DNA from 4 places in the Streptomyces incanus genome. Region 2 is predicted to be linked to each of the others. Evidence: riboswitches for the same ligand, from Rfam matches in the RefSeq annotation. Region 2 holds a riboswitch; each other region holds the start of a gene.
The links. A riboswitch is a leader RNA that binds a small molecule or an ion and turns the genes downstream of it on or off. The one in region 2 is predicted to bind cobalamin.
Positions count from the first base shown of each region.

Region 1 (4,094 bases), on a different contig from region 2:
CTTACGCCACGCTGGCGTTGGGCTCGGCGCTCGCGCTGTTCATGTATCCGCACTCGATCACCGCGACGCTGTCCTCGCGCAGCCGTGAGGTGATCCGCCGCAACACCACGATGCTGCCGCTGTACTCGCTGATGCTGGGCCTGCTGGCGCTGCTCGGCTTCATGGCGATCGCGGCCGGGGTCGAGGTCAGCAACGGGCAGCTGGCGATCCCGCAGTTGTTCGAGAACATGTTCCCGGCCTGGTTCGCCGGCGTGGCCTTCGCCGCCATCGGCATCGGGGCGCTGGTGCCGGCGGCGATCATGTCGATCGCCGCCGCGAACCTGTTCACCCGCAACATCTACAAGGACTTCATCAAACCGGACGCGACACCCGCGCAGGAGACCAAGGTCTCCAAGGTGGTCTCGCTGCTCGTGAAGGTGGGTGCGCTGGTCTTCGTCCTCACCATGGACAAGACGGTCGCCATCAACTTCCAGCTGTTGGGCGGCATCTGGATCCTGCAGACCTTCCCCGCCCTGGTGGGCGGCCTGTTCACCCGCTGGTTCCACCGCTGGGCGCTGCTCGCGGGCTGGGCGGTCGGCATGGTCTACGGCACGGTCGCGGCGTACGGGGTGGCCTCGCCGACGCAGAAGCACTTCGGCGGCTCGTCCAAGGTGATCCCGGGTATCGGCGAGATCGGCTACATCGGCCTCACCGCCTTCGTGGTCAATGTCCTGGTCACGATCGCCCTGACCTTCGTCCTGAGGGCCGTCAAGGCGCCCGAGGGCATCGACGAGACCCGGCCGCAGGACTACACGGCGGACGCGGGCGATCCGGGCGTCAGCACCGAGCTGCCCCTGGACACGGCTGACACGGCCGCCGACGGCAAGCGCTGACGCGGTACGCGGGTACGACAACGGGCCGCGGATGTCTCCGGCGGCCCGTTGTCGTACCCGTGGGGCGCACTCGCCCCACAGACATCGTCACCCGGCCGGTGGAGCCGTACGAGTTCGAGGAACTCGGTGAACTCACCGCGCAGGCCTGTCTGCGCGACGGGCTGCTCGACTTCGGGGAGAGCGACGCGTACCTCGGTGAGCTCAGGGACGTCGCCGGGCGGGCCGCGGCCGCCGAGGCACCGGTCGCCGTGGAGGGGACCGGAGCGTGTCCCGGGACGTCGGAGGCGGGCGGCGCGGGAAGGGTGCTGGACGGGGTGACGTTCGTACCGCGCGGCGGGCCGATGGCCGATATGGCCGGGCCCGGCGAGGCGGAGATCCGGATGCTCGCGGTTGCCCGCACAGCCCGGCGCCGGGGTGTCGGGGTGTCGGGGAGGCCCTCGTCCGCGCCTGTGCCGACCGGGCACGGGCCACGGAGGGGTGCGTACGGATCGTGCTGTCGACCCGGCGGACGATGCGTACGGCCCACCGCATCTACGAGCGTCTCGGTTTCGTCCGCTCCCCCGGGCGGGACTGGAACCCCGTTCCGCACCTGGACGACATCACGCTGCCCGCCTATGAGCTGACGCTCCGACACCCCTGCGGGCCCTGCACCGCAGCGCCCGCCGGGACACAAGATATGGGACTGCCGACAGCGCCCGGCACAAGATGTATGCTCATGCTCGCTGTCGCCGCAGGGGAATCCGGTGCGAATCCGGAACTGTCCCGCAACGGTGTACTTGTGCGTGTTCGCGTTTCCCGCGTGCCCGCACGGGCTTCAGTCCGAGGACCTGCCGACAGTGCGCCCGGCCGTCCGGTCCGGGTGCCCGACGTCCGGGCCTCGCGGAATGGGCCGGTGGACGCGTGGCACGTTCGCGTGCCCGTGTGCTGCCCCCGCCCTCGCCGAGGCCCCGTGCCGAGCGAGGGAGAGCCCCACGTGACCATCGCGCCAGCCGATCCTGCTTCAGCGGTCGAGGTGAGCGACGGCCCCGGTGCCGCGCTGCTGCGGACCCTGACCGAGCTGACCGCCGATCTCCCCGACGCCGACCCCGGCCGGGTCGCCGCCGCCGCGCTGCGCGGCCGGTCCGCCCATGCGGACGAGGCCGAGCTGCGCGAGCTGGCCACCGAGGCGGCGGCCGGGCTCATCTCCGAGGATCCCGTCTACTCCCGGCTCGCCGCCCGCCTGCTGACCCTCGGCATCCGCGCCGAGGCCGCCTCGCAGGGTGTCACGTCGTTCACCTCGTCGATCGCCGCCGGGCACCGCGAGGGCCTCATCGCGGACCGGACCGCCGAGTTCGTCCTGCTGCACCCGGACCGTCTTGACGCGCTGATCGACCCCCGCGCGGACGACCGCTTCGGCTACTTCGGGCTGCGCACCCTGTACAGCCGCTATCTGCTGCGGCATCCGGTCACCCGCAAGGTCGTCGAGGCACCGCAGCACTTCCTGCTGCGGGTCGCCGCCGGTCTCGCCGAGAACGGCACCCCCCGCGCGGTGGACGAAGTCGCCGCGCTGTACGGCCTGATGAGCCGCCTGGAGTACCTTCCCTCCTCCCCCACCCTGTTCAACTCCGGTACCCGGCACCCCCAGATGTCCTCCTGTTACCTGCTCGACTCCCCCAAGGACGAGCTGGACTCCCTCTACGACCGCTACCACCAGGTGGCCCGCCTCTCCAAGCACGCCGGCGGCATCGGCCTGGCCTACTCCCGCATCCGCTCGCGGGGTTCGCTGATCCGCGGCACCAACGGGTACTCCAACGGCATCGTCCCGTTCCTGAAGACCCTGGACGCCTCCGTCGCCGCCGTGAACCAGGGCGGCCGGCGCAAGGGCGCGGCGGCGGTCTACCTGGAGACCTGGCACTCCGACGTCGAGGAGTTCCTGGAGCTGCGCGACAACACCGGTGAGGACGCCCGCCGTACGCACAACCTGAACCTCGCGCACTGGGTGCCGGACGAGTTCATGCGCCGGGTCGACGCCGACACCGCCTGGTCGCTGTTCTCCCCGTCCGACGTTCCGGACCTGGTCGACCTGTGGGGCGAGGAGTTCGACGCGGCCTACCGGGCCGCCGAGGCCGCGGGCCTGGCGCGGAAGACGATCCCCGCCCGGGAGCTGTACGGGCGCATGATGCGGACCCTCGCCCAGACCGGCAACGGCTGGATGACGTTCAAGGACGCCGCCAACCGCACCGCCAACCAGACCGCCGAGCCCGGCCACGTCGTCCACTCGTCCAACCTGTGCACGGAGATCCTCGAGGTCACCAGCGACGGGGAGACAGCGGTCTGCAACCTGGGCTCGGTCAACCTCGGCGCGCTCGTCGACCCGGCGGCCGGTGACCTGGACTGGGAGCGGCTGGACGAGACCGTGCGCACAGCCGTCACCTTCCTCGACCGGGTCGTGGACATCAACTTCTACCCGACCGGGCAGGCGGGCCGTTCCAACGCGCGCTGGCGCCCGGTGGGGCTGGGAGTGATGGGCCTCCAGGACGTCTTCTTCGCCCTGCGTCTGCCCTTCGACTCCCCGAAGGCCCGGCGGCTCTCCACCCGGATCGCCGAGCGCATCATGCTCGCCGCGTACGAGACCTCCGCCGATCTCGCCGCGCGCCCCCGGACGCCCGCGACGGGCTCCGGGACAGCAGGAACCCCTGTCGGCCCCCTGCCGGCCTGGGAGCACACGCGTACCGCCCGGGGCGTGCTGCACCCCGACCACTACGACACCGAACTCGCCTGGCCCGAGCGCTGGTCGGCGCTGCGCGAACGTATCGCCTCCGTCGGCATGCGCAACTCGCTGCTGCTGGCGATCGCGCCGACCGCCACCATCGCCTCCATCGCCGGCGTGTACGAGTGCATCGAGCCGCAGGTGTCCAACCTGTTCAAGCGCGAGACGCTGTCCGGCGAGTTCCTCCAGGTCAACTCGTATCTGGTGAACGACCTGAAGCGGCTGGGCGTGTGGGACGCGCGGACCCGCGAGGCGCTGCGCGAGGCCGGCGGCTCGGTGCGGGACTTCACCTGGATCCCCGAGGAGGTGCGCGGCTTGTACCGGACGGCGTGGGAGATCCCGCAGCGTGCCCTGATCGACATGGCCGCCGACCGCACCCCGTTCCTGGACCAGTCGCAGTCGCTGAACCTGTTCATGGAGACGCCGACCATCGGCAAGCTCTCCTCGATGTACGCCTACGCCTGGAAGCGGGG
Region 1 covers NZ_JBHSPC010000073.1:24,282-28,375, forward strand. The annotation lists gene mctP (monocarboxylate uptake permease MctP) at 1-872, shown strand, start outside; partial or broken gene ACFP2V_RS22255 (GNAT family N-acetyltransferase) at 932-1,500, shown strand; cobalamin riboswitch at 1,582-1,721, shown strand; gene ACFP2V_RS22260 (ribonucleoside-diphosphate reductase subunit alpha) at 1,846-4,094, shown strand, end outside.
Region 1: another riboswitch for cobalamin. It lies ahead of ACFP2V_RS22260 (ribonucleoside-diphosphate reductase subunit alpha); the one in region 2 lies ahead of ACFP2V_RS35960 (ABC transporter substrate-binding protein).

Region 2 (4,094 bases):
CGCGCGCATACCCCACAAGCGGCTGCTCCTGCTCCTGTCGGGGCTGTTCGTGGTCGGCAACGCCGCGTCCGCGCTCGCCCCCGACTTCGGCCTGCTCTTCGCCGCGCGGTTCCTGGCGGGTCTGCCGCACGGAGCGCTGTTCGGCGTGGGCGCCGTCGTCGCCTCACGGCTGGTCGCCCCGGGGCGCGCGGCACGTGCCGTCTCGAAGGTGTTTCTCGGTCTCACCGTCGCCAACATCGTCGGAGTCCCGGCCAGCACGGCCCTCGGGCAACAACTGGGCTGGCGGTCCGCCTACTGGGCGGTCACCGTCATCGGACTCGTCGCCCTCGTCATGCTGGCCTGCTTCGTCCCCCACCAGCCACGCGGCCGGCAGTCCGGCATCAGGACCGAGCTGCGGGCCATGGGCAACAGGCAGGTCGTGATCGGCATGGCCGTCGCCGTGGTCGGGTTCGGCGGGTTCTTCGCCGTCTACAGCTACCTGGTGCCCATGCTGACGAATCTGACGGGCATATCCGACTCCTCGACCACTCTGGTCCTCGCGCTCTACGGCGTTGGCATGACGCTCGGCACGCTGGTCGCCGGCCCGCTCACGGACCGCGCCCTGCGGCCGACGCTGTATGCGGGCCTGGCCGTGCTCGCCGCGGCACTGGTGACGTTCTACTTCACCGTGCACAGCGTCGTGCCCGCCCTGGTGACGATCACCGTCATCGGTGCGATGGGCTCTCTCATCACCACGCCCGTCCAGATGCTGCTCATGGCCAAGGCCAAGAACGCTCCGACGATGGCGGCGGCCTCCAACCACTCCGCGTTCAACCTGGCCAACGCGGGCGGGGCCTGGATCGGCGGCCTGGTCATCTCGGCAGGCTGGGGCTGGGCCGCGCCCAGCCTGGCCGGTGCGGCTCTTGCTCTGGCCGGCCTCGGCCTGGCCTTCACGGGCGGCCTGATGGACCGGGGCGGCCGACGCTCCGAGGTGATCATGGAAGGCTCGGCCGTGGCCGATCAAGAGGCGCGTACGGTCACGTGACGACCGGCATCGGCCCTGAAGGGCGAGTGCCGGCACGAGGCCGAAGCGCAGGCCGGGCGTGAGGGACCACGGCTGGAGAACAGGGCCTCGCCCGAGCCGGCGGCTGCCGGCCCCCATCCTCCGGACAGCGCACGCTCGCAAGAGTGCCTCTCCATCGGTTCGCCCTCGTCGGCTGCCCGTGGGCACGTTCAAAACAGCTCTGTGCGGACGGGACGCCCTCGGGCGCCTCGCGCACGATCCCGTCGTGCTCGAAGCGCCCGGTGTGAAGGGGACGAACCGGGCAGGGGCCATCGGGCGCGGGCGGGCCCGACTCGGTGTCCAGGGGCCTGCCGGTGGCCTCGCGGTGACCGGCGGCAACGGTCTGCCGGCCGCCGTCGAGCACCGGGTCCCGGTTCGTCAGGCGCCCGGCCGTGTGGGACAGCCGGGGCGGAAACCGTCGGCGAACTCGGCGAGCGGTAGCGGAACGCATCGTCGCGGGCGTGAACGGCGGTGAGGTGCGCCCGCGACCAGGTCATACAAGCGCCTTGATACGCTTCCGGAGCCAGTCGTGCCACATCCGAGGCCAGGGAATCCGGTGGGAATCCGGAACTGACGCGCAGCGGTGAGGGGGACGGGCGGAGCACTCATGACGCCACTGGGGCGGCGGGTCGGCCAAAGGGCCGGCGCGCACCGCCCTGGGAAGGCGCTCCGTCCGGGCGAACCCGAGTCCGAAGACCTGCTGGCACCTCGCCGCCGTCGGCGGTGGGGCCCTTTGTAGGCCAGGCTCCGCGTACGAGCCCCGACAGTGCAAGGCGTGCCCGTGCCCCGTGCTCTCTCCGATCCCCGCTGCCGTGCCGCAGCCTTTCTCCTCACCCCCGCCCTGCTGCTCACCGCCTGCGGCGGAGCCGGCGACGCCGCCGCCGACAGCCCGGAACAGTCCGCCGCGTCCGGCTACCCGCTGACCTTCGACAACTGCGGGAACCAGGTCACGGTGGAGTCGGCACCCGAGCGGGTCGTCTCCCTCAACCAGGGCACCACCGAGATCCTGCTCTCCCTCGGCCTCGCCGACCGCATGGCCGGCACCGCCACCTGGACCGATCCGGTGCCGAAGGGCCTGGAGAAGGCCAGCGCGTCGGTCCCCCGCCTGGCGGACGACACCCCTTCCTTCGAGAAGGTGCTGGACACCGAACCCGACTTCGTCACCGCCTCCTTCGTCTCCACGCTCGGCAAGGGCGGCGTCGCCACCCGCGAGCAGTTCGAGGAACTGGGCGTCCCCACATATGTTTCCCCGGCGGACTGCGCCGCCGGGAAGGACAACGACAGCGGCGGCGACGGCTCCCGCAGCACGGCGCTCACCCTCGACACCGTCTACGGCGAAATACGCGATCTCGCGCGCGTCTTCGACGTCGAGGAGCGTGGCGACGAACTGGTCGCGGAACTGAAGGAGCGGGTGCGCAGGGCCACCGACGGCCTGGACGCCTCCGGCGCCTCCCTCATGTACTGGTTCGCCAACTCCCAGTCGCCCTACCTGGCCGGCTGCTGCGGCGCCCCCGGCGCCATCACCCGCGAGGTCGGTGCCGAGAACGCCTTCTCCGACACCCACGACGAGTGGCCGCAGATCAACTGGGAGACCGTCGCCGACCGCGATCCCGACGTCATAGTCCTCGGCGACCTGACCCGCAGGTCCCAGACAGCGGAAACCGCCGACGCGAAGATTCGTTTCCTGGAGACCAATCCGGCCACGCGCAACCTCGCCGCAGTGAAGAAGAAGCGGTACGTCCTGCTCAGCGGCCAGGCGATGAACCCCTCCATCCGCACCGTCGAAGGGATCGAGCAGGTCGCCGCCGGCCTGCGCGATGCCGGGCTCACCAAGTGAGCCTCCGCGCCCTGCTGCTGACCGGCGGCGGGCTCGCGGCACTGGCCGCCTCCGTCGCCGTCGCCGTGACCATCGGGCCCGCCGACATCTCCACCGCCGACGTGTGGGCGTCGGTGATGGCCCATCTGGGCGGTGGCGAGAGCACGTTGACGCCGCTGCGCGACGGCATCGTGTGGAACCTGCGGATGCCGCGCACCCTGCTCGCCGCCGTGTGCGGCGCCGGACTCGCCCTGTGCGGCGCGGTCATGCAGTCCCTGCTGCGCAACCCGCTCGCCGACCCGTTCGTACTCGGCGTGTCCTCCGGGGCGTCCACAGGCGCGGTCGCCGTGGTGGTGCTCGGTGTCGGCGGCGGGGCGGTGTCGCTCTCGGCGGGTGCCTTCGCCGGCGCGCTGGTGTCCTTCGGGCTCGTGATGCTGCTCAGCCACAGCCTCGGCGGGAGCATGGACCGGGTGGTGCTGTCCGGGGTGGCGGCCATGCAGCTGTTCTCCGCGCTGACCTCGTTCACCGTGCTCACCTCCGCCGACGCGGAGACCACCAAGGGCGTGCTGTTCTGGCTGCTCGGCTCGCTCACCGGCGCCGACTGGGGTCAGGTACTGCTGTGCACGGTGGTCCTCGCCCTGGTACTCGTCGTCTGCCTCGGGCACTCCACCACCCTGGACGCCTTCGCCTTCGGCGAGGAGGCCGCCGCCGGCCTCGGCGTGCACATCGCCCGCTCCCGCCTCGTCCTGCTGTGTGCCACGGCACTGCTCACCGCAGTCCTGGTCAGCTGCGTCGGCGCGATCGGCTTCGTCGGCCTCGTTCTGCCGCACGCCACCCGCGTCCTCACCGGCGCCGGCCACGCCCGGCTGCTGCCCGTCACGGCGCTGGCCGGCGCCGTGTTCCTGGTCTGGGTGGACACCCTCGCCCGCACCGTCGTCGACCCGCAGGAGGTACCGGTGGGCGTGGTGACGTCCCTCATCGGCGTACCGGCCTTCATCGTGGTGCTCCACCGAGGCCGGAGGAAGACATGAACGACCCCTGCCCGGACCAGCGCAGCCCGGACACGGACAGCCCCGACCCGAAAGCGAGCGGTGCCCGCCCGGACGGGGGACTGCGAGCCGACCGGGTCGGCCGCCGGGCCGACGGCCGCCTCATCGTCGACGGCGTCACCCTCGCCCCGCGCCCCGGCGAGACCGTCGGCCTGCTCGGCCCCAACGGCTCCGGGAAGTCGACGCT
Region 2 covers NZ_JBHSPC010000161.1:43,992-48,085, reverse strand. The annotation lists gene ACFP2V_RS35965 (MFS transporter) at 1-1,024, shown strand, start outside; cobalamin riboswitch at 1,550-1,761, shown strand; gene ACFP2V_RS35960 (ABC transporter substrate-binding protein) at 1,824-2,879, shown strand; gene ACFP2V_RS35955 (FecCD family ABC transporter permease) at 2,876-3,889, shown strand; gene ACFP2V_RS35950 (ABC transporter ATP-binding protein) at 3,886-4,094, shown strand, end outside.

Region 3 (4,094 bases), on a different contig from region 2:
GCTGTGGTGTCAGCCATCGGAATCACATCTCACTGAGCTTCACCCTCGGGTCGGTCAGTCCGTACAGGAGGTCCGCCAGGAGGTTTCCGGCGAGGACGGCGGCGGTGGCGAGGGTCGTCAGCGCGGCCAGGAGCGGGAAGTCGACGGCGGTTGCCGCCTCGACGGTGGCGGCGGCGATGCCCGGCCAGCTGAAGACGGTCTCCACCAGCAGGGCGCCGGTGATGAGTTCGGGCACGCGGGAGCCGATGAGGGTGAGGACGGGCAGGAGTCCGGAGCGCAGGGCGTGGCCGAGGAGCACGGTGCGTTCGCCGAGGCCGCGGGCGCGGGCGCCGCGTACCGGGTCCTCGGCGAGCGCGTCGCCGACGCCCTGACGGACGTACAGCGTGAACCAGGGCAGTTGGGAGACGGCGAGGACGCCGGCGGGGAGGATCAGGTGGCGTGCGACCTGTCCGGCGGTGACCTGGTCGCTGCCGGTGTCGGTGAGGCCGCCGGCCGGGAGGACGTCCAGTTGGAGGGCGAAGAGCCAGACGGCGAGCAGGGCGATCCAGAAGACCGGCGCGGCCTCCAGGGAGTACGCGAGGGAGGTGACCGTACGGTCGAGGAGTGAGCCGGGGCGGCGGGCGGCGAGCACGCCGAGCAGGGTGCCGAGGAGGACGGCGACGGCGAACGCGACGGCGCACAGCAGCGTGGACCACACGATCCGTTCGCCGATCGCGTCGGCGACCGGTTGCCGCAGCACGCTGGACTGGCCGAGGTCGCCGGTGACGGCGGAGGTCAGCCACTCCCACCAGCGGGCGGCGAAGGGGCGGTCCACGCCGAGGTTGTCCCGGAGCCGGTCCAGGGTCTCCTGGTCGGCGCCGAGGGCGGCGGTGCCGGCGTAGGCCTTGACGGGGTCGAAGGGGGAGGCGGCGGCGATGGCGAACACGCCGAAGGTGACGACGAGGAGGACGGGTACGGCGAGCAGGGCCCGCCGTGCCACGAGGCGGGCCATCGCTCCCCAGGGCGGGGCGGTCACTTCTTCGGCTTCTTCGGCTGCCAGTCCTCGGCGTTCCACCAGGGGCCGCTGGCGAAGCCGTGCTCGTGCGGCTCGACCTGGGTGGTCAGGCCCTCCCAGCGGTCGGCGAGGACGTAGAGGTGGTCGATGTGGGTGAGGAAGGTGTAGCCGGGGTTTTTCACGAGCTCGCGCTGGAGGTCGTCGTAGGCGGCCTTGCGGTCCTCGGGGTCCTGGCTGCGGCGGCCGGCCTCGAGGGCTTTGTCGACGGCGGGGTTGTCGTAGCGGGGCATGTTGTTGAAGCCGTCGCCGGCGAGGGAGGAGTGCAGCAGGGTGTAGAGGCCGAAGTCGGGGTCGCCGGTGCTGCCGAAGCCGGCGAGTACGGCGTCCTTGCCCATCCGGGGTTCGATGACCTCCCAGGTGGCACCCTCGACCTTGACGTCGATGCCGGCCTTCTTGGCGTCGGAGGCGTAGGCGAGGGCGTGGTCCTGGCGGACCTTGTCGCCCGAGGGGTAGAAGAGGGTGAACGTGGCCCGGACACCGCCCTTGGCACGGATGCCGTCCTTGCCGGCCTTCCAGCCGTCCCGGTCGAGGACCTTCTTGGCCTCGGCGAGGTCCTGGGGGCGTTCGATGTCCTTGGTGTACCAGGGGTCGTCGAGGGGCAGCGGCCCGTAGGCGGGGCGGCCGGCTCCGTCGAGGATCTTGTCGACCATGGCCTGGCGGTCCACGGCGAGGTCGAGGGCGCGGCGGATCGCGGTGTCGCCGGTGACCTTGTTCGCGGTGGGGAGGGTGACGGCGCGGAAGTCGTAGGTGGTGGCCTGGTACGTCGTGCGGCCGTCGTCGTTCTCGAAGGTGGCGGCGAGGTTGGGCGGGAGGGTCGCGCCGTCGAGGTCGCCGGAGCGCAGGCGGGTGGCGCGGACGTCGTCGTCGGCGATGACCGCCATGGTGATCTTCTTCACCTCGGGGGCGCCGCCCCAGTAGTCCGGGTTCGCCTTGAAGGTGAGCTTCTCGCCCTTGCTCCAACCGGTGAGGACGTAGGGTCCGGTGCCGATCGGCTCGGTGTTGAAGGCGCCGGTGTTGGGGTCCTGCTCGCCGGCGATGTGCTCGGGGACGATGGGCAGGACGGTGCGGGCGGCGAAGGCCGCGTACGGGTACTTGAGGGTGAAGACGACCTTGTCGTCGCCGTCCGCGCGAACCTTTTCGACGGCGTCCAGTTCGCTCTTGGCGGTGTTGTTGGTCTTGTCGTCGAGCACCGTTTCGTACGTGTAGACGACGTCCTCGGCGGTGAGGGGTTCGCCGTCGCTGAACGTCACGCCGGAGCGGAGGGTGTAGGTGTAGGTGCGGCCGTCGTCGCCGATCTCGGGCAGGGCCTTCGCCAGGGCGGGCTTCAGTTTCAGGTCGGCGTCCCGGGCGAGCAGCCCGTCGAAGATCTTGGAGTTGCCGTCCTTGCCGTAGCCGAGCAGGGGGCTCAGGGTGTCGGGTTCGGAGGGGACCCCGATCACCACGGACTCGGCGGACCCGCCGCCGCCCGCGGCGGTGCCCGAACCGCCGGTGGGTGCCGAGCAGGCGGCGACCACCGCGAGCGCGGCGGCCGTGGTGGCCGCGCCGGTGGTACGCCGTATTCGTCGGGTCGTCATCGAACCTCACACCTCTACTGACCGGAATTCGTTGTTGCATACTAATTGCAGCAAGGTTCTGCCCAGGGCCCCGGTCCCTCATGCCGACGTCTCGACGAAACAGTGGCCGCCCGGGCAGGCGGCGAGGGGGCGGCCGATGTGCCACCTGTGCACATCCACGCCCACCCGCTGTCAGGGCCGCAGGTGCGCGCGGGGGCATGAGCTGCGGACCGCCGTCCGCGCGCCCCCCGTACCCGCTTGTCACCAGGCCGGATCCGGGTCTACTGTCACCACGCCTTGGTGAACGGGAAATCCGGTGCGATACCGGTGCGGCCCTCGCCACTGTGATCGGGAAGTCCGGCTCCGGCCCCTGGTCCTGTCCCCCCGACAGGACCGACGGGCAGCCACTGGGTCCACCTGGGACCCGGGAAGGCGGAGTTCGGGCGGTGGTACCCGTCAGCCAGGAGACCGGCCAAGGCGCGTCAACCATCCACGAGGTGCTGGAGAGGGTCTGCTGAGCCATGCACATTGCCGAGGGTTTTCTGCCACCGGTGCACGCGGTCGCCTGGGGCGCCGCGGCGGCGCCGTTCGTCGTCCACGGAGCCCGGTCGCTCATCCGTGAAGTCAAGGAACATCCCGAGAGCACGCTGCTGCTCGGCGCCTCGGGAGCGTTCACCTTCGTCCTGTCCGCGCTGAAACTTCCATCGGTGACGGGGAGTTGCTCCCACCCCACCGGTACCGGGCTGGGCGCCATCCTGTTCCGGCCGCCGATCATGGCGGTGCTGGGCACCATCACCCTGCTGTTCCAGGCCCTGTTGCTGGCCCACGGCGGGCTGACCACGCTGGGCGCCAACGTCTTCTCGATGGCGATCGTCGGACCGTGGGCGGGGTACGGCGTGTACCGGCTGGCGCGGCGGTACGGGGCGCCGCTGATGGCCGCGGTGTTCTGCGGCGCGTTCGTCGCCGACCTGTCCACGTACTGCGTCACCAGCGTGCAGCTGGCGCTCGCCTTCCCCGACCCGGGGAGCGGGTTCCTTGGCGGGCTCGGCAAGTTCGGCTCCATCTTCGCCGTCACGCAGATCCCGCTCGCGGTGAGCGAAGGGCTGCTGACCGTCCTGGTGATGCGCCTGCTGGTGCAGTCCAGCAAGGGCGAACTGACCCGTCTCGGCGTGCTGTTGACCGGTAAGCGAGCGGCAACGGGAACGACGGCGACGGAAACGGAGCCAGAGCCGGAGACGAAGCAGACGGCGGGCACGACGGGGACGACCGGTACCGGGACGGTGGCTCGATGACCAGGAACGCGAAGATCAACGCCCTGCTGCTGCTCGCCGTGGCCGCGCTCGCGGTGCTGCCACTGGCGCTCGGGCTCGGCGACCACAAGGAGGAGCCGTTCGCCGGGGCGGACGGCGAGGCGGAGACCGCCATCACCGAGCTCGAACCGGACTACGAGCCGTGGTTCTCCCCGTTGTACGAACCTCCGTCCGGTG
Region 3 covers NZ_JBHSPC010000038.1:36,855-40,948, forward strand. The annotation lists gene ACFP2V_RS15455 (ABC transporter permease) at 1-17, opposite strand, end outside; gene ACFP2V_RS15460 (ABC transporter permease) at 23-991, opposite strand; gene ACFP2V_RS15465 (ABC transporter substrate-binding protein) at 1,012-2,628, opposite strand; cobalamin riboswitch at 2,889-3,098, shown strand; gene ACFP2V_RS15470 (energy-coupling factor ABC transporter permease) at 3,129-3,899, shown strand; gene ACFP2V_RS15475 (energy-coupling factor ABC transporter substrate-binding protein) at 3,896-4,094, shown strand, end outside.
Region 3: another riboswitch for cobalamin. It lies ahead of ACFP2V_RS15470 (energy-coupling factor ABC transporter permease); the one in region 2 lies ahead of ACFP2V_RS35960 (ABC transporter substrate-binding protein).

Region 4 (4,094 bases), on a different contig from region 2:
CGGGACCGGATCACATGCGTCAACTCACCTGGGGAGAGGCTCAGTTCGTCGACCCGCCAGACCTGTGCCCCGGTCTCCCGCAGCACCTCGAGGAACGCCTCGGCAGCGAGCAGCGCGGCCCGGGGCGCCTCGTCCCCGGACACCCGCAGGGCCTCGTCCGCCGAGCCGGTGACGAGCAGGGCGCCGCCGTCTTTGACCGCACGCACGGTCACATCGGCGCCGAGTCCGGCGACATCGCCGCGTCCGTCGTCGAGCGCGAACAGGAACCGCCCGGACAACGCCCGCGCCGCCTCGCTCGCGCACAGCGACTCGTCCAGGGCCGACAACCACGGCCGCACATCCCGGACCCCCCGTCCGTCGAGGCCGGACAGCGGTGAGGCGACGATGTTGCGTGCCCGTTCGTGCCCGCGTGACGGGAGCAGTCCGGCCGGGTCCAGCGACCCGGCGAGCCGGGCGCCGCAGTCGTCGCGCAGTCCACGCAACTGCACGTTGCCGCGCGAGGTCAGATGCAGTTCGCCGTCGCCCAGTTGGTCGGCCACGTCCGCGAGTACCTCGGCCTGCGGCACGGTGAGCACCCCACCGGGCACCCGGACCCGGGCCAGCGCGCCGTCGTCGGCGGTGTGCAGCCGCAACGACCCCGGACAGGCGTCACCGCGGTCCCGTGAGACCGCTGTGGCCTGGGACGACGGAGGGAGGGAAGCCGTGGACATGGCGGCGAGCATACCGACCGTCACACGGCGTCCAAGCCCTGCCCTCTTCCCCCGACCCTTACTATGATCTCGGCGGATCATCAGATCCGCCCTCGCCACGACGGCGACAGGGGAGGAAGCCGGTGCGAATCCGGCGCGGTCCCGCCACTGTGAGTCCGGCCACCAGGAGGCCGGACGAGTCAGGAACTCCCGCCGTCCAACACTGCCCGGGGCGCGGACCCCGAGGAAGGCCGGCCGACGCATGCCGCATTCGTCCGGGGAGCGCTCGACGCACCCCCGCATCCTGCTCCTGTCGACGTCCGACACGGACCTGCTCAGCGCGCGAGCGGCCGACGGCCCGGTGCCCTACCGCTTCGCCAACCCCTCCCGCCTCCCGCTCGACGACCTGCCCGCGCTCCTCGAGGGCGTCGGCCTGGTCGTCGTACGCCTCCTCGGCGGACTGCGCGCCTGGGAGGAGGGCCTCGACCTGCTGCTCGCCGACGGCCGCCCGGTCGTCGTCCTCACCGGTGAACAGGCCCCCGACGCCCAGCTGATGGCCGCCTCCACGGTTCCCGTCGGCATCGCCGCCGAGGCGCACGCCTATCTCGCCCACGGCGGACCCGCCAACCTCGAGCAGCTCGCCCGCTTCCTGTCCGACACGGTCCTGCTCACCGGCCACGGCTTCGAGGCGCCCGCGCCCGCACCCACCTGGGGCCCGCTGGAGCGCACACCCCGCGAGGACACCGACGGCCCGACCGTCGCCGTGCTCTACTACCGCGCCCATCACATGAGCGGCAACACCGCCTTCGTCCACGCCCTGTGCGACGCCGTGGAGAACGCGGGCGGGCGGCCCCTGCCGCTGTACGTGGCCTCCCTGCGCGCCCCCGAATCCGAACTGATCGAGGAGCTGCGCGCGGCGGACGTCATCGTCACGACCGTCCTCGCGGCCGGCGGCACCAAGCCCGCCGAGGCGTCCGCCGGCGGCGACGACGAGTCCTGGGACGCGGGCGCCCTCACCACCCTGGACGTGCCGATCCTCCAGGCCCTGTGCCTGACCGGCTCCCGCACCGCCTGGGAGGAGAGCGACGAGGGCGTCTCCCCGCTGGACGCCGCGAGCCAGATCGCCGTGCCCGAGTTCGACGGCCGCCTGATCACCGTGCCGTTCTCCTTCAAGGAGATCGACGCCGACGGCCTCCCGGCCTACGTCGCCGACCCCGAGCGCGCCGCCCGGGTGGCCGGCATCGCCGTGCGCCACGCCCGCCTGCGGCACATCCCGGCCGCCGACAAGCGCCTGGCCCTCGTCCTGTCCGCCTATCCGACCAAGCACTCCCGCATCGGCAACGCGGTCGGCCTGGACACCCCCGCCAGCGCGGTGGCCCTCCTGCGCCGGCTGCGGGACGAGGGATACGACTTCGGCGACACCGACGTCCCCGGACTGGCCTCCGGAGACGGCGACGAACTGATCCGCGCGCTGATCGAGGCGGGCGGCCACGACCAGGACTGGCTCACCGAGGAACAGCTCGCCCGCAACCCGGTGCGCATCCCGGCCGCCGACTACAAGCGCTGGTACGCCACCCTCCCCGAGGGACTGCGCACGGCCGTCGAGCAGCACTGGGGCCCGGCGCCGGGCGAGATGTTCCTCGACCGCAGCCGCAACCCGGAGGGCGACATCGTCCTCGCGGCCCTGCGCCGCGGCAACCTGCTGATCCTCATCCAGCCCCCGCGCGGCTTCGGCGAGAACCCCATCGCCATCTACCACGACCCCGACCTGCCGCCCTCCCACCACTACCTCGCCGCCTACCGCTGGCTCGCCGCGCGGGCCGAGGACGGCGGCTTCGGCGCGGACGCCATGATCCACCTCGGCAAGCACGGCAACCTGGAGTGGCTGCCGGGCAAGAACGCCGGCCTGTCCGCCGCCTGCGGCCCCGACGCAGCCCTCGGCGACCTCCCCCTCGTCTACCCCTTCCTGGTCAACGACCCGGGTGAGGGCACCCAGGCCAAGCGCCGGGTCCACGCCACCCTCGTCGACCACCTCGTCCCCCCGATGGCCCGCGCCGACTCCTACGGCGACATCGCGCGCCTGGAACAACTCCTCGACGAGTACGCCCAGATCTCCTCCATGGACCCGGCGAAGCTCCCGGCGATCCGCGCCCAGATCTGGACCCTCATCCAGGCCGCCCGCCTCGACCACGACCTCGGCCTCGACGACCGTCCCGACGACGACGGCTTCGACGACTTCCTCCTGCACGTCGACGGCTGGCTCTGCGAGGTCAAGGACGCCCAGATCCGCGACGGCCTCCATGTCCTGGGCGTCCCGCCCGCCGGCGCCGACCGGGTCAACCTCGTCCTGGCGATCCTGCGCGCCCGCCAGATCTGGGGCGGCGTCACCGCCCTGCCCGGCCTGCGCGAGGCCCTCGGCCTCGACGAGTCCGCCGCCACCCGCACGACGGCCGACGAGGCGGAGGAGAAGGCCCGCGCCCTGGTCCAGGCGATGGAGGACGCGGACTGGGACCCGGCCGCCGTGCCCACCGAGCACGGTGAACAGGTCGCCGCCGTCCTGGAGTTCGCCGCCCGCGAGGTCGTCCCGCGGCTGTCGGCCACCACCGCCGAACTCGACCACACCGTCCACGCCCTGAACGGCGGTTTCGTCCCCGCCGGCCCGTCCGGCTCCCCACTGCGCGGTCTGGTCAACGTCCTGCCGACCGGCCGCAACTTCTACTCGGTCGACCCCAAGGCCGTCCCCTCCCGCCTCGCGTGGGAGACCGGCCAGGCCCTCGCGGACAGCCTCCTGGAGCGCTACCGCTCGGACAACGGCGACTGGCCCACCTCGGTCGGGCTCTCCCTCTGGGGCACCAGCGCCATGCGCACCGCAGGGGACGACGTCGCCGAGGCCCTCGCCCTGCTGGGCATCCGCCCCGTCTGGGACGACGCCTCACGCCGTGTCACGGGGCTGGAGGCCATCCCGTACGACGAGCTGGGACGCCCCCGCATCGACGTCACCCTGCGCATCTCCGGCTTCTTCCGCGACGCCTTCCCGCACACCGTCGGCCTCCTCGACGACGCCGTCCGCCTGGCGGCCTCCCTGGACGAGCCCGCCGAGGCCAACCACGTCCGCGCCCACGTCCAGGCCGACCTCGCCGAACACGGCGACGAACGCCGGGCCACCACCCGCATCTTCGGCTCCCGCCCCGGCACCTACGGTGCCGGCCTGCTCCAGCTCATCGACTCCCGCGACTGGCGCACCGACGCCGACCTCGCCGAGGTCTACACCGTCTGGGGCGGCTACGCCTACGGTCGCGAACTGGACGGCCGCCCGGCCCGCGACGAGATGGAGACGGCGTACAAGCGGATCGCGGTGGCCGCCAAGAACACGGACACCCGCGAGCACGACATCGCCGACTCGGA
Region 4 covers NZ_JBHSPC010000036.1:14,257-18,350, forward strand. The annotation lists gene cobG (precorrin-3B synthase) at 1-722, opposite strand, end outside; cobalamin riboswitch at 768-918, shown strand; gene cobN (cobaltochelatase subunit CobN) at 952-4,094, shown strand, end outside.
Region 4: another riboswitch for cobalamin. It lies ahead of cobN (cobaltochelatase subunit CobN); the one in region 2 lies ahead of ACFP2V_RS35960 (ABC transporter substrate-binding protein).